One region of the Mycobacterium novum genome, then DNA from elsewhere that is predicted to be linked to it. Evidence: riboswitches for the same ligand, from Rfam matches in the RefSeq annotation. Region 1 holds a riboswitch; each other region holds the start of a gene.
The links. Region 1 has a riboswitch for magnesium ahead of G6N19_RS20615 (PPE family protein). Riboswitches for the same ligand answer to the same signal wherever they lie in the genome.
Positions count from the first base shown of each region.

Region 2: another riboswitch for magnesium. It lies ahead of G6N19_RS09715 (PE family protein); the one in region 1 lies ahead of G6N19_RS20615 (PPE family protein).
Region 3: another riboswitch for magnesium. It lies ahead of G6N19_RS07080 (Rv1535 family protein); the one in region 1 lies ahead of G6N19_RS20615 (PPE family protein).

Region 1 is NZ_AP022562.1:4,377,679-4,382,770, forward strand. Features, by position in the region: gene G6N19_RS20610 (MgtC/SapB family protein) at 1-511, opposite strand, end outside; gene G6N19_RS20615 (PPE family protein) at 531-1,736, opposite strand; M-box (ykoK) riboswitch at 2,170-2,355, opposite strand; gene G6N19_RS21660 (PPE family protein) at 2,481-3,839, opposite strand; gene G6N19_RS20625 (PPE family protein) at 3,845-5,092, opposite strand, start outside.
Region 2 is NZ_AP022562.1:2,090,114-2,095,205, reverse strand. Features, by position in the region: gene G6N19_RS09725 (SDR family NAD(P)-dependent oxidoreductase) at 1-318, shown strand, start outside; gene G6N19_RS09720 (TetR family transcriptional regulator) at 299-889, shown strand; M-box (ykoK) riboswitch at 1,182-1,354, shown strand; gene G6N19_RS09715 (PE family protein) at 1,637-1,933, shown strand; gene G6N19_RS09710 (PPE family protein) at 1,952-3,160, shown strand; gene G6N19_RS09705 (hypothetical protein) at 3,200-3,850, opposite strand; gene G6N19_RS09700 (DUF1906 domain-containing protein) at 3,850-4,587, opposite strand; gene G6N19_RS09695 (LLM class F420-dependent oxidoreductase) at 4,689-5,092, opposite strand, start outside.
Region 3 is NZ_AP022562.1:1,538,030-1,543,121, forward strand. Features, by position in the region: gene G6N19_RS07070 (cation-translocating P-type ATPase) at 1-2,546, shown strand, start outside; gene G6N19_RS07075 (hypothetical protein) at 2,543-2,818, shown strand; gene G6N19_RS07080 (Rv1535 family protein) at 2,860-3,063, opposite strand; M-box (ykoK) riboswitch at 3,295-3,478, opposite strand; gene G6N19_RS07085 (MFS transporter) at 3,549-5,092, opposite strand, start outside.

The DNA of each region.
Region 1 (5,092 bases):
GCTGCACGATCTGGGCCCGCAGGTACTTCTCGGACTTGGGCCGGCAGACCACCTGCACCTGGTACGGCGACTGCGGCTCGTCCTCCTCGATGTGCTGATCACGGTCGATGAGCCGGCCCAGCGGTCGCAGCAACAGGTGGGTGCCGACGATCGCGCCGGTGCCGATCACCGCGAACAGCACGTCGCCGGCGGCCGCCAGCACCCCGACGGCCGCCGAGCACCACAGGGTCGCCGCGGTGTTCAGGCCGCGAACGTTGAACCCCTCCCGCAGGATCACCCCGCCGCCGAGGAATCCCACCCCGGACACCACATAGGAGGCGACCCGGGTGGAACTGGTGTCACCGGCGGAAACCGAGTAGAGCACGAACAGTGTCGCCCCGGCCGCCACCAGCGCATTGGTGCGCAACCCGGCCATCCGTGCCCGCCACTGCCGTTCCAGCCCGATCAGCGCGCCGCAGCCCAGCCCGACGGCCAGCCGCAGCGTGAACTCGGCGACGCTCAGCGTCTGCATGGTCCCAACGATGTCACAGCTATCCGGCGACCACCGGCCGAGCCATGACCGTCGGCTTGAAGCCGTACCGCGGCGCGGCGAATCCGTAGTTGCGGCCCTGCCCGGCGCCGGCCAGCGGCACGCCCGGCATACCGGCCGCGCCGGCCTCCGGCGCGTGTGCGGCAACGGTCCAGCCGGTGGCGGCCACGGCGCTGCCGGGAGCTGCGGTAGCCGGGATGGACGCCGCCCACGACTGCGGCACCGACAGCGCGCCGACCGTGGACGCCTGCCCCATTGTCGCCGAGGCAGTGCCCAGACCCCCCAATCCGGCGCCCAGGCCGTGCATTCCGTGGCCGAGTCCGCCGCCCAGCCCGAGCCCGCCGAGCATCGGCGTGAACGGGTCGATGGCGCCCAAGCCCAGCGGGTCACCCGCGGCGATGGCAGCACCACGCACCACCGCCATGTCGGCGGCGAAGTTGGAGATCCCGGCCGCGCCCATCGGGCTGAACGAGCTGCTCATCAAGTTGGTCATCGCGTTGCTCAGGTCACCCGTGCTGATCCCCTCGCCCCCCGTGACCGGCGGCTGCACCGGCGCGGCGAGGGTCTGCAGCGTCTGCGGCGTGTTGGTAATCGCTTGCGACAGTGTGGATTGCGCATTCGACGAGGCCGCGTTACCAGCGGCCTGGGCAACCGCGGCCTGCTGGACCGCCTGCGACGACGGGTCGGCGACCTCGTGCGGTGAGTTGAACGGCGTCACCTTGGTGGCCACCGCCGACGACGCCGCGTAGCCGTACATCGCCGCAGCGTCCTGGGCCCACATCTGGCCGTAACGCGCCTCCGTCGCGGCGATCGCCCCGGTGTTCTGGCCCAGGACGTTGGTGGCCACCAGGGTCGCGAGCTGTGAGCGGTTGGCGACGACCAGCGGCGGCGCCACCGTCATCGCGTACGCCGCGTCGAACGCCGCGGCTGCCGCCTTCGCCTGGGCGGCAGCCTGTTCCGCCCGGACCGCGGTGGTGCCCATCCACGCCGCGTAGGGCGCGGCCGCGGCGGCCATCGCGTTGGAGGCCGGCCCCATCCAGCCCTCGCTGATGAGCCCGTTGATGACCGACTGGTAGGCGGCCTCGGCCGAAGCGAGTTCGGCGGCCAACTTGTCCCACGCCGCCGCGGCGGCCATCAGCGGTCCCGAGCCGGGGCCGGTGTAGATACGAGCCGAGTTGAATTCCGGCGGGAATGCTCCGAAGTCCATGGCATTGCTCCTAATTGACTGGTGGTTGAGAGAGTCTGGTGTTGCGCGGGTGTGCAGGCACGTCGATATCCCGATACGCGTTGCGTCCGCAGCTGGCCGGAGGCACGAATCGGGTTAGCCGGTCATGGCGACATACCGGAGCCGGGCGCGTCGACGAAATCGCTGCTCGACGGAAAGTTCGAGCTGACAAGCATTTTCGCCGACATGCCGAAGCCTGACGTGTTCCGCTGACGGAAGCACGCCAGATGACGAATTCAGCGCCGGTGCGAATCAGATGGTGAAAGCAGTACCGAGATCGAGCGAGACGAACATCGATCTCGGATAGGAACTATCACTCGGACTCAATGTCGCTCTCACCTCCTCTCGGCCTGGGCACGCGCGGGTGCCTGCACGTATGCACACAGAGGTGGGGACGCCCGGCGACAGCCGGACTTTCGCACCCCTCTCGTCAGAGCTTCGGCACTGCACGGCGTGTCCTGCCTGCGCATGCAACGCAGGTCCGGAAGCCACTTGGGCTCAACCCTTAATCCGGGAGGAGCTGTCCTGACCCGGGGCGTCTTTCGACGTTCGGGGTCAGTGGCCTATATCCGTGCAGACGCCTCACCTAACGAGGTGCTTGCCTCACCATAATGCACCAGCTAACTGGCAGGGTCAATCAGACACCGCGCGACGGCAGCGGCTCGCGGGCCAATAGTCCGCTTCGGTGGCCAAATCGCCTGCTGTCGGGCAGAAATCGCACGGGCTTCAGCCGGGCTGCCGACCCGGCCCGGCGTTATTCTGCCCGTCGGGATTGACGTGCACCGCATGCACGCCGGGTTGCTCGGCGAGTTCCTCGAGCAGGCTGTCGAGGCGACTGGGGTCAACGTGCCAGTGCTGCACATCGGTGGTGCCGGCCAACTCGGTGACCAGGCGTTCCAGTCGGCTCTGCGCGTGGCCGTTCATCGCGGCGGCGGGGCGGCTTCGCGGTGCGGCGCCGGTGAGCGCCCGCGCGGCCAGGCTCGCCAGCGCGATGTCGCCGAAGACCCCCGTGGGGATCTGCGCTCCGGCGACCGCAGCGGCCGGCGCTGCCGCCGCGGCGGCGCCGGGCAACGCCGCTGCGGCCATCTTGGCCACCGGGGCGGTCGTCACCCAGTTCGGCGGAACGCTGAGCCGGCCGATCCTGCCCGGGCCGCCGGCACCGGCCGATACCGGCCCGGCGCCGACCGGTTGCGGCAGTTCCGTTGCGACCAACGACGTTGCGCCGGAGCCGAATCCGGCTTGCCCGCCGGTTGCCGCGGCGATGTCCAGGTCGATGTTGAGATTACGGGAGTACTGGACCATGCCGTAAAGCACGGTCTTGATCGCGGCGTTGAACGGCACGATGCTCTTCGGCAGCACCTCGATGTAGGAAGCGATCTGGGCCAGTGACAGCGCCGTGGTGGTCTGCGCCGGCTGCGTCGAGGCTGCCGCAACCGCCGCCGCCGGAGCAAGCCCGTTCAGCGCCTGAGGAATGGCGGTGATCAACCGCGACAGCTCAGCGTGCCCGCTGGCGGCGGTGGCAGCGGCGACCGCCGCCGCCTGCCCACCCTGCCGCGCGGGGTCGGTGGTGGGCGGTGGTTCGGCGAACGGGGTCAATGCGGTCGCGGCGGCCGACTTGGCGGCATAGCTGTACATCGCCAGCGCGTCCTGGACCCACAGTTGCGCGTACTCGACGTCGAGCGACGCGATCGCCGCGCTGTTCTGCCCGAGCACATTCGACGCGACGAGCGTCGCCTGCGCGCTGCGGTTCGCCGCGATCATCGGCGGTGGCGCGACGGCGGCGAAGGCTTCGTCGAAGGCCGCCGCGGCCGCGGTGGCCCGGGCGGCAGCCTGCTCGGCCAGGGCTGCGGTGGAGTCGAGCCAAGCCAGGTAGGGTGCCACGGCGGCGGCCATCGACTCCGACGCCGGCCCCAGCCACCACTGGCCGGTCAAGCCCGATAGCACCGATCGGTAAACCCCGGCAGCCGAACCGGTTTCGGCGGCCAGCCGCGCCCACGCGGCCGCGGCGGCCAGCATCGGCCCGGAGCCCGGGCCGGCATACAGCCGTCCGGAGTTGACCTCCGGCGGCAGCGCGGCAAAATCCATTCCCCTCACCTCCGGCCCCGTGGCGACCCGGTGTCCGGCGGAACCTGCGCCTCGGTGTCGAAGTAGATCTCGTGGACCCCGGGCTGTCCGGCCACCTCGCCCAGCAGACTCTTGAGCCCGCCCGGCTCGACGTGCCAGTGCCGCACCTCTCCCGCCTCGGTGAACCGGTCGCCGATCCGCTCGCCCTGCGCGCCCGCCCGCTTGGCACGGCTTCGCCGACCGGCCCGCCCGGCCGTCATCGCGGCGGCAGCCATGCCCGCACCGTGTCCTTCCGGTGCCGCTGCGGCGGCGGCCGGTGCCGCGGTGGGTACCGCCGCTGTCGTCGTGGCCTCCGGCACCGACTCGGCCCAGGCCGGCGGGACCGCGAGTTTGCCGACCACGCCTGCGTTCCCGGCGCTCGCGGCCACCGCCGGCCGCACTCCGCCGCCCGATTCAACGACACCCAACGCCGTTGTGCCCGAACCGAACCCGGCCCGTCCGCCGGTGGCCTGTGAGATGTCCAGATCGGTGTTGAGGTTGCGCGCATACTGCCCCATGCCGTAGAGCACCGAGATGTTGGTGTCGTTGGCGGGCAGGACCGTGCGGGCCAGTGTCTCAAGGTAGGAGGCGCCCTGCGACACCGGGTCGGTGCTCTGCGCCGAACCCAGCACGTCGACCGGTGCGGCCTGCGTGCCGCCGGACCCGGAGAGTCCGCGCAACGCCTGCGGTATCGCGTTGAGCAGTTGGGACAGTTGGTTGTGCACACCGCCCGTGTCGGCCGGTGTGACCGCAGCGTTCTGTCCGCCCGATGGGCCGGCCACCACCGTTGGCGGCGAGGTGAACGGCTGCACCGCCGTCGCGGCTGCGGAGCGCGCGGCGTAGCCGTACATCACCATGGCGTCCTGCAGCCACATCTGTCCGTACTCGGCCTCCATGGCCGCGATCGCCGTCGCGTTCTGTCCGAGCACATCGGAGGCGACCAAAGCCGCCAACAGGCTGCGGTTCGCGGCGATCACAGGCGGCGGCACGATTGCTGCGAACGCCTGCTCGAAATCGCTCACCGCCTGCATCAGCCGGCTCGCGGTCTGCTCCGCCACCGCCGTGGTTGCGGTGAGCCAGTTCACGTAGGGTGCCGTCGCCGCCGCCATCGCCTGCGACGCGGGACCGAACCACGCCTGCCCGGTGAGTTCGGCGATCACGGCCTGATAGGCCGAGGCCACCGCACCGAGCTCCCCGGCCAGTCCCCGCCATGCGCCGGCCGCTGCCAACATCGG
Region 2 (5,092 bases), 2.2 Mb from region 1:
CTGTGGCTGGAGTTGCGCGAACACAACGTGCATGTGCTCGAACTGGTGCTCGGCGTCACCAGGACACCGGCCATGCAGCGGGTGGGGCTCAACTTCGATATCGCCGGGATGCCGGTGTCCGATCCGGCCGATGTCGCCCGCGAGGGACTGGCCCAGCTCCCCCACGGCCCGGTGCACGTCGTCTCGGCTCATGCCGGGAATCCCGCGCTGCGCGCCACGCTCGACCGGGCCGCAGCCGTGCTCGCGTCCCATCGGATGATGCAGAAGCTGCTCGGTGGCGCGCCCATCCCGGACCCCGATGCCCCGCCCACCGGTTGATCGCGAGCCGGCGACTCCCAGGACGGCCGCCCAACGACGGCGCTGCGAACGGATTCTCGCCACCGCCGCCCGACTCGGCGCCCGCGACGGGCTGGAGGCGGTCCGGATGCAGGCTGTGGCGGATCAATCCGGCGTTTCAATCACCACTGTCTATCGCTACTACCCGACGAAACATCACCTGTTCAGCGCGCTGCTGTTGCACTACACCCGATCCGTCACCCCGCCGGAGCCGGCGACCGGATGTCCGGCAGCCGATATCAGCGAACTCATGGCCGGCATCTGCCGGTCCATGCTCGCCCGCCCCCGGCTGGCCCGCGCGATGATCACTTCGGTCAATGCCCGGCGAGCCGAGTCCGGAGCGGCCGGCGACTTCAATCTGCGCGAGATCATCCTGTCGGTCGCCGGGATCACCCGCCCCGCATCGCAGGACGCCCAGCTCGCGCTGCTGGTCGAGCAGTGCGCCTACGGTGTCTTGTCGTGGGCGGTGATGGGTGAGACCACACCGGCGCAAGCCGAAACCGACATGCGCCGCGCGTGCGAACTGCTGCTGGCGCCCTGGCGCAAAACCTAGCTTGGTGTTACCGATGCATAGCGCACTTTCACACCGCGCACAGCGAGTTCTACGCGGACTCAACGGGGGCGCCTCTCCGCTCCGAGAGTCCGGCTCTTGCGAACCAGACTGATATCCAACGTATTTCGGCAAGCACTCCATGGGGCCAACGTCGGATTCGGCGAGGCACATCATTTTCACTACGAAATCCGGTGCCTTCCAGCGGGTTTCCATGCCCAGATTGGTCCGGCGCGACAGTCACGCCACGCCGGTCGAGTTGACTCCGCGCACTGTTGCTGCCAACATGGCGGCGAACGCACCTCGCTAGGTGAGGCGTCTGTACGGATACAGGCCACTGACCTCCAACGTCGAGAGACGCCCAGGGTCAGGACAGCTCTTCCCGGCTTAAGGGTTGAGCCCAAGTGGCTTCCGGCTTCTGGCCGGATACGGCGTGCAGTGCCGAAACTCTGACGAGAGGGGTGCCGGCCGGCGGTGTCGTCGGCCCGGCTCTCCCTGATGTGCATGCTGCGCCGGCATCCCCGTGTGCCCTGGCCGTGAGGAGGTGAGAGTGACATTGAGTCCGGACGATAGTCCTTATCCGAGTTCGACGACCACTTCGCTCGAACCCGTTCGCGGCGCCGCTTTCACTTTCTGACTCGGCTCGCGCCATACCGTACCCGCGCTCCCCGGCCACTGACCCGAGCGCGGTTTCCAGCGTGCGAATTTTGTGCCCTCGCAACGTTATTCGCTATTTCATAAGGAGTTTCGATGTCTTTTGTGTCTGCACTTCCCGAAGAACTCACCGCGACAGCGGCTGAACTGAGCAGCATCGGCAACGCGGTGGCTGCGCAGAACACGGCCGCCGTCGGGCCGACAACCGGGGTGGTTCCGGCGGCCGCCGACGAGGTCTCTGCACTGACCGCCGCTCAGTTTGCCAGGCATGCCCAGATGTACCAGGCGATCAGCAAGCGCGCCGCTGTGGTGCACGAGAGGTTCGTGATCATGCTGCAGCGCAACGCGCAGTCCTACGCAGCGACCGACGCCGCCAACGCCATCTCGATCTAGCGAAAGGGTTTACTGATAATGGATTACGGAGCAGTTCCCCCGGAAGTCAATTCCGCACGCATGTACGCCGGTCCGGGTGTCGATCCGATGCTGTCCGCTGCGGCGGCATGGAACCTGTTGGCGGCAGAATTACGTTCTGCAGCAATATCTTTCGAATGGTCTGTGGCGGGCCTGGTCAGCCAAGGTTGGTGGGGTCCCTCGGCGTCGGCGATGACCGCGGCCGCCGAGCCCTACATCAGCTGGATGAGCGTCACCGCCGAACAGGCGGAGCAGACCGCAGCGCAGGCCTACGCCGCCGCCGATGCCTACGCGTCGGCCTACGCCATGACGGTGCCGCCGCCGGCGATCGCAGCCAATCGAGTGATGTTGGCGGCATTGGTCAAGACCAACGCTCTGGGATTGAATACACCGGAGATTGCGGCGACCGAAGCCCGCTACGCGCAGATGTGGGCGCAGGACGCCGTTGCGATGTACAGCTACGCCGCCGCTGCCGCATCCGCCACCGAACTGGTTCCGTTCGCGGTAGCACCGGAGACCACCACTTCAGACGACGAGAGCAGTTCTGGCGCCCTCCCAGCCGACACCGGAGATGCGCACTCCCAGGTGCCCAGCGCATTGCGGAGCATGGCGTCGCCGGCAGAGGGCACGAGGCCGACGGACCCAGATTGGCATTGGACGAAGTTCTTCGACGGCCTCTTCGACGGAACCTGGGGCCACGACGACGGCTCGGGCCTGAACATCAACGCGCAGCTGTGGAACACGATCGCCGCAACCGGGATCTTCGACCCGGGCGGGAACCTCGAGGGCTTCGCGGGTCTGGCTACGCTCGGGTTTCTGGCCCGCGGCATGGAGGGCGGCACGGCCGCCCTCACCGGTGGCGGGCTCAGCTCCGCGCCAGGTATGACACTGGCGTCGGCCGAGACCGCCGGCCGCGCTGCCGGAGCTGCGGTCGGGGGCGCAGGCTCCCCGGTGTCGGCCGGAGTGGGCAGAGCGACCCTGGTCGGATCCTTGTCCGCGCCACCGAGCTGGGGAACGGCCGTCCCGGCGGCTGCGCCGAGTGCCGGAACAGCCAGCGGCTGGACGGTCGCCCCGGACAGCAGGTCGGTGACCGCCATGCCGCCTCCGATGCTCCCGAACGGTGGCGGACGTAGCGGCAGCTTCGGCCTCGGCACGCCGCGCTATGGCACCAAGCTCACCGTGATGCCGCGTCCAGTGGTGGTCGGGTAGGTACAGCGGCGCGGCTTGGGCGAGCCGAGGAGCCGACAGCTACGGCCTGCGTGGCATCCCCAGCGCGGTTCCCAGGATCCAGGCGAACAAGAACGCCGGCATGGCGGTGATCGAAAGCCCTTCCAGCGACAGCGGTCCGGTGCCGACGATGAACGCCAGCAGCAACAGCGGATGTACCGCGGCAGCGGCGACCGCGAGGTGGGCGGTGTATCGCGGCAGCACCCCGTGGACGTACACCGCGACCGCGAACGCCCCCAGTGCCACCACGGTGGGCAGACCGGACATGGCCAGCAGACCGAACGCCAGGTCGTAGAGCAGCGCGGCCGCTTCGGGGCTGTGGTATCGGTACAGCAGAATGTCGAACGCGGTGAACCCACTGAGCAGCAGGGTCACGCAGCCGATGAAGCCGGCGGCGAAGCACGGCGCAAGAACCGATCTCACCGGCAGCCGATCTCGCAGCAGTGTCCACACCGCTCCGCCGAACACCAGCCACAGCGTCACACCGACCGTGTTGAGCAGCATCGTCACGACCAGTCGATCGTGATGCTGGGTCGCCCACCAGGCCACCTCGGTGGCCAGCTTCTGGGTGCCGGGGAACGACCAGATCGGATACACCGCGAGCGTCACAACCGGGAGCGCGAAGCCGAGCATGCCGGACCATCGCGCCACCCGCGCCGCGTCCCATTCCATCAGCGCACCAGCTCCCACTGGCCGAAATCGGCCGCCAACACGTCGTCCACGTCGACGTGAATGTCGTCGATCAGGAAACCCGGGTCGGTTGCGGTGACCATCTCCCGCTGGAAGAGCACGGCAGCCGGTTCGCGTTCGCCGCCCGACCACGCCCGGGTCTGCCACGCCCACCGGTGGCCCGCACTGGTCGAGTGCCCGATGACATCGTCGGCGATCGCCCAGGAACACTGCCGAGCACCGCCGTAGATCCCGGTGCGCGCTGCCCCCAGCACCGAGTTGATGCCGCGAAACCACTGGACCGCGAGCTTCTTCCAGGTCTTGGCGTCGATGTCCTCATCGACGCTGAAGAAGATCGGCGCGCTCGGCGGACCCCCGGCGGCGGTGTGCAGCCGCAGCGCCGTGCGGGCGTCCGCGGCGCCCCCGTCGTAGCCGCGGGTGAAATCCGACGGCGAATCCGGCCAGCCCGGCTTGCCGAACTGGTAGCAGCTGACGATCTGCAGGCCCGCGGCGCGGAGCCGGTCGGCGTAGTCACGGGTGACGGGCTTGAAGTCGAAGGTGGCGCCGGGCCGCAGGTCCGAAACGTAGACCAGCGCCCCGGCGAAGCCGGCCGCCTTGATCCGCTCGGGCTCGACCAGCCGGTGGGCGAAATCGATGAGCTGCAGCCCCTCGGCCGCGGCCTTCGGCGCACCGGCTGTTGCCGCGAAGAACCCGGGGACCGCCAATGCCGGTGCCAGCAGCGCGCCGTACCGCAGGGCTTCGCGGCGGGAAACCGATCGCGTCACACCGGAAGGGTAGCCGCCGCCGGCGTTCGGCGCGCCACCAGCAGGCCGGCGCATCGCTAAACGTGCTTGATCACCGCTTCCCCGAACTGCACTATCGCCTCGATCGCGCGCCCAAGACTGTCGCCGGGAAGCGCGACCTGCACCCAGCTGACCCCGACGTCAGCGAGCCGGCCCAGGCCGTCCAGGTAGGCGCCCGCGTCGAAGTCGTCGTAGCCGAGCCGCCCGCCGGCGAGGTTGGAGAAGCAGATGTCGATGGCCGACCAGTCCCGGCCCGCGTGGTCGCAGCGGCGCTTCAGGTCATCGACTCCCGCCGCCAGCGCTTCGATGGAATCCATCGCGGCGGTGCGAGCCGTGCTGGCCAGGCCCGGCGGCGCAGCGAACGGCGCCCACCCGTCACCCCGGGTGGCGACCCGCTGCCGCGCCTTGCCGGTGTTGCCGCCGATCCAGATCGGCGGATGTG
Region 3 (5,092 bases), 1.6 Mb from region 1:
GCGGCGCACCGCCGCGGATGATCTGGCAGTTCGCGCAGGCAGTCCGCAGCGAGCTGTCCGACCCGATCACGCCGGTGCTGGCGCTGGGAGCCGCCGCCAGCGCGGTGCTCGGTTCACCGGTCGACGCGGTACTGGTCGGCTCGGTGCTGGGCGGCAACGCGATGCTGGCGGCCGCGCAGCGCCTGGTGGCCGAGCGGCGGCTCAATGTGCTGTTGAACGAACAGGTTCCGCCGGCACGCCGGCTGCTGCCCGATGGCGGCTACTGCGAGGTCCCCGCCGAGGAGTTGCGTCTCGGTGACGTGATCGAGGTGCGGGCGCACGAGGTGGTGCCCGCCGACGGTCGCTTGATCGACGCCGACGATCTCGAGGTCGACGAGTCGTCGCTGACCGGCGAGTCGCTGTCGGTGGTCAAGCAGGTCGAGGCCACGCCGGGAGCGGACCTGGCCGAGCGCGAATGCATGATCTATGCGGGCACCACGGTCATCACCGGTACCGCCCTGGCGCTGGTGACCGCGGTGGGTGCCGACACCTACAGTCGCCGCGCCGCCGACCTGGTCGCCGGCGAGCAGTCGGCGGTCGGATTGCAGCACCAGCTGAGCCTGCTGACCAGCAAGGCCTGGCGGATCAGCCTGGCCGGGGGCACCCTGGTGACCGGTTTGGGCGTGCTCCGGCGGATCGGGTTGCGACAGTCGGTGGCCTCCGGCATCGCCATCGCCGTCGCGGCGATCCCGGAGGGCCTGCCGCTGGTGGCCACCCTGGCGCAGCAGGCGTCCGCCAGGCGGCTGACCAAATCCGGTGTGCTGGTTCGGGTGCCGCGCTCGGTGGAGGCGCTCGGCCGCGTCGACGTGGTGTGCTTCGACAAGACCGGGACGCTGAGCCAGAACCGGCTGCGGGTGACACAGCTGACACCGGCGCCGGGGTACAGCACCGATGAGGTGCTGGCGTTCGCGGCGCAGGCCGCCCCGGCCACCAACGGCCGGCAGGTGCACGCCACCGATGCCGCGATCATCGAAGCCGCGACGGCTGCCGGCGTGGTGGATCCCGATCGCGGCGAGGTCGCCCATCTGCCGTTCCGGTCCGGCCGCAGCTACTCGGCGACGATCGTCGGCGCCGAGTTGACCGTCAAGGGTGCGCCGGAGGTTGTCGGGCCCGCCTGCGGCGGGGACCCGGCGATCCGCAAGACGGTGCTGGGTATGGCCGGCGAGGGGCTGCGGGTGATCGCCGTCGCCCGGCGGGAACTCTCCGCCGCGCAGGTCACCGCCCTGGGTGAGGATCCGGATCCGGAGGACATCGGCCAGTTCTGCGGCGACGGGCTGACGTTCGTCGGGTTGATCGGTATCGCCGACACACCCCGGCCGGAGGCCGCCGCCCTGCTGGCCGACCTGGACCGCTGGCAGATCCCGGTGCGGCTCATCACCGGCGACCACCCGGTCACCGCCACCGCGATCGCCCGGGAGCTCGGCCTACAGATCAGCGCCGATCAGGTGATCAGCGGCGCGGAGTGGGATGCGTTGTCCCGCAAGGGCCAGGAAGTCGCGGTAGCCGAGCGGGTGGTGTTCGCCCGGATGTCACCGGAGAACAAGGTGCAGATCGTGCAGACCCTGGAGCGCACCGGCAAGGTGTCGGCGATGGTCGGTGACGGCGCCAACGATGCCGCGGCCATCCGCGCCGCCACCGTCGGGATCGCGGTCGTCGCCCACGGCAGCGAGGCCGCCAGCACCGCCGCCGACGTGGTATTGCTCGATGGCCGGATCCACACCCTGCTCGACGCGTTGGACGAGGGCCGGGAACTGTGGCAGCGGGTGCAGGCAGCGGTCGGGGTGCTGCTGGGCGGCAACGCCGGCGAGGTGGCGTTCGCGATCATCGGCAGCGCGCTTACCGGGCGCTCACCGCTCAACGCCCGCCAGCTGCTGCTGGTGAACATGCTCACCGACGCACTGCCGGCGACCGCGCTGGCGGTCAGTGAACTGAACGACTCGGCGGCCGCCACGGCGCGTGGCCCGGATCCCGACGCGCTGTGGCGCGCGGTGGCGGTGCGCGGGGTGACGACCGCGTCGGCCGCGGTGGGCGCCTGGACGCTGGCCTCGATGACCGGCCGCCAACAGCGGGCCTCCACGGTCGCGCTGGTGTCGCTGGTCGCCGCCCAGCTGGGCCAGACGCTGCTGGACTCGCATGACCCGCTGGTGGTGGCGACCGCGGTCGGCTCGCTCGCCGCAATGGGGACGTTGATCTCCATTCCGGGCGTCAGCCAGCTGCTGGGCTGCACCCCGCTGGGTCCGCTGGGCTGGGCTCAGGCGCTGGGGGCGGCGACGGTCGCCACCGCCGGCGCGGCCGTGGTGCCGAGGCTGCTGTCCGGCTTGCAGGAGTCAGCCGACAAGCCCACCCAGTTCATGGTGCCCGTGCCGCGCCAGCCGGACGGCACCCCGACCTCCGACGGCCACTCCGCGCCACGGCTGCGGCTTGTGCACAATGGGGACACCGGCTCTCGCCGCGGAACGGCCGCGGCCCGATCATCCGGCGACCCGTCGCCACCAGGAGGCTCATGATGGCGGACAAGACGCGGCGCAGCGCATCCCAGCGGGAAGCGGTGGCCCACATCCGGGATGCCGAGGGCTTCGCGGTGGAATTGCCGCTGTTCGGCAAGGTGACGGTGCCGCGACCCGAGCAGCTGGCCTACTACGGCGGGCTGGCGCTGCTGGCCGCGTTCGAGATCATCGACTGGCCGGTAGCCGCTGCGGTGGCTGCCGGCCACATTCTGGCCAACAACCACCGCAGCGAGGTACTCGAGCAACTCGGCGAGGCCTTGGAGGACGCCTAGCAGACGCCTAGCGAAGACGTCTGTCCGCGGCCTCGGTCGACTCAGTGGTCGACGGTCAGCACCCCGACGCGCCACAAGAGTGCATACATCTGGTGCAGGGGACCACTGAGCAGCCGGGTGGCCATGTCGACCACCGGGTCTGAGGCGGGCGCAGCCGGTGCACCCCGGCGGGTGTCCACCTTCTTCGCCGTGCTGATGGCACGCGGGGCCGGCGCCTGGATGTCGGTGTAGGCGATTGCAACCATGATGATGGCCTCCTAGTCGCGTAACGCCGCTACGCGCTCAGCTGGAGGCCGGAATCGGGGCTCAACTGGAGGCGGTATGCGACCGTTCGGATGGGGACGGAACAGAAGTCAGATATCGGCTCGGACTATCACCGGAACTCATGCGTCCCTCACCTCCTCTCGGTCGCGGGCACGCGTCGGCGTGCCGGTTTCACCGCAGGCTTTGGAGGCAGCTCCGACGACTGTCGGAAGACCGCACCCCTCTCGTCAGAGCTTCGACACTGCACGGCGTGTCCCGCCCGCTCAGATCCGCGAGCCGGAAGCCACTTGGGCTCAACCCTTAAGCCGGGAGGAGCTGTCCTGACCCGGGGCGTCTTTCGACGTTCGGGGTCAGTGGCCTGTGTCCGTGCAGACGCCTCACCTAACGAGGTGCTTGCATGGTCCATAGTGCATCAGGAATGCGCCCGGGTCAATTCAACTCACCCACCGGTTTCCACACGGTTCGGTCACGACCCGGCAGCATCGTCGAGGTGCACCGTCACCCGGGTTCCGCGGGCGCCCGGGGCGCTGTCGGACCACTTCACCGGCTCGCCGGCGTAACGCCCCGGCGCCGCCCACGACGTCAGCGCACCGAGCACCATCATCACCGCCGCGGCGGCGAACACCACCGCCAACCCGGTATGGAACGGCCCGGAGATCAGTTGCGGGAAGAAGCTGTGCCCGGTCAACATCTGGGCGTCGACACCGGGATGGTCCAGCGCACCGGAGGGCCCCAGCAGTTCGCCGATCGGGTTGTAACCCAGAAACGCCGCGAACAGGCTGCCCACCGGCGGGGTGTTGGCCACCTGTTCGGCGACCTCGGCGGGCACTCCCCGCTGCTGCAACCCCGCACCCATCGCCTCCGGCAGCGTGTTTGCCAGGCCGATCACCATGAGGGAGAAGAAGATACCGATCGACAACGACGTGCCGGCGTTGAAGAACGTGGCCCGCACACCCGAGGCGGCACCGCGCTGCGCGGCCGGGACGCTGGACATGACCACGGCAGTGTTGGGCGCGGTGAAGATCCCGCCGCCGAGTCCGTTGAGGAAGACCAGCGCCGCGAAGATCCGATAGTCGAAGTCGACCGGAAGCAGCACCAGCGCCACAAACGTCACCGCCATCAGCGCCATCCCACCGACGGCGAACGGGCGGGCGCCGTGCCGGTCGGACAGCGACCCGGCCACCGGACCGGCCAACAGGAAGCCCACCGTCATCGGCAGCAGGTAGATGCCCGACCACAGCGGGGTGGATTCGAAGCTGTAGCCGTGCAGCGGCAACCAGATCCCCTGCAGCCAGATGATCAGCATGAACTGCATGCCGCCGCGCCCGATCGCCGCCAGCAGCCCGGCCGCGTTGGCCATGCCGAACGCCGGGATCTTGAACAGCCGCACATCGAGCAGCGGCGCGGCGACCCGCAGTTCGATGACGCAGAACAGCGCCAGCAGCGCCACCCCCAGCGCCAGCGAACCCAGCACCACCGGGCTTGTCCAACTGGTCGGCGAATCACCATGCGGCTGAATGCTGTAGGTGATCGCGGTCAGCACCACGGTCAGCCCCAGACCCAGCGTCACCGTTCCCGCCCAGTCCAGCTTGGCCGGTGCGCGCTCGCCGAGTTCGTGCAGCGAACGCATCGACCAGACGGTGCCCAGCACCCCGATCGGCACCCCGACCCAGAACACCGCCCGCCAATCCCACTCCGACAACAGCCCGCCGATCAACAGGCCGACGAAGGAGCCGGCGACCGCCGCCACCTGGTTGACCCCCAGCGCCATGCCACGCTGATTGGCCGGGAAGGCGTCCGTGATGATCGCCGCCGAGGACGCGAACAGCATCGCCCCGCCGACGCCCTGCACCACCCGCCAGCCGATCAGCCACCGGGCGCCGGCGCCGAGGTCGAACGGATCGATCGACAGCGCGATCGCCGCCACCGTGAACACCACGAAGCCGGCGTTGTAGATGCGCACCCGGCCGAACATGTCGCCGAGCCGGCCGAAGAACACCACCAGCACAG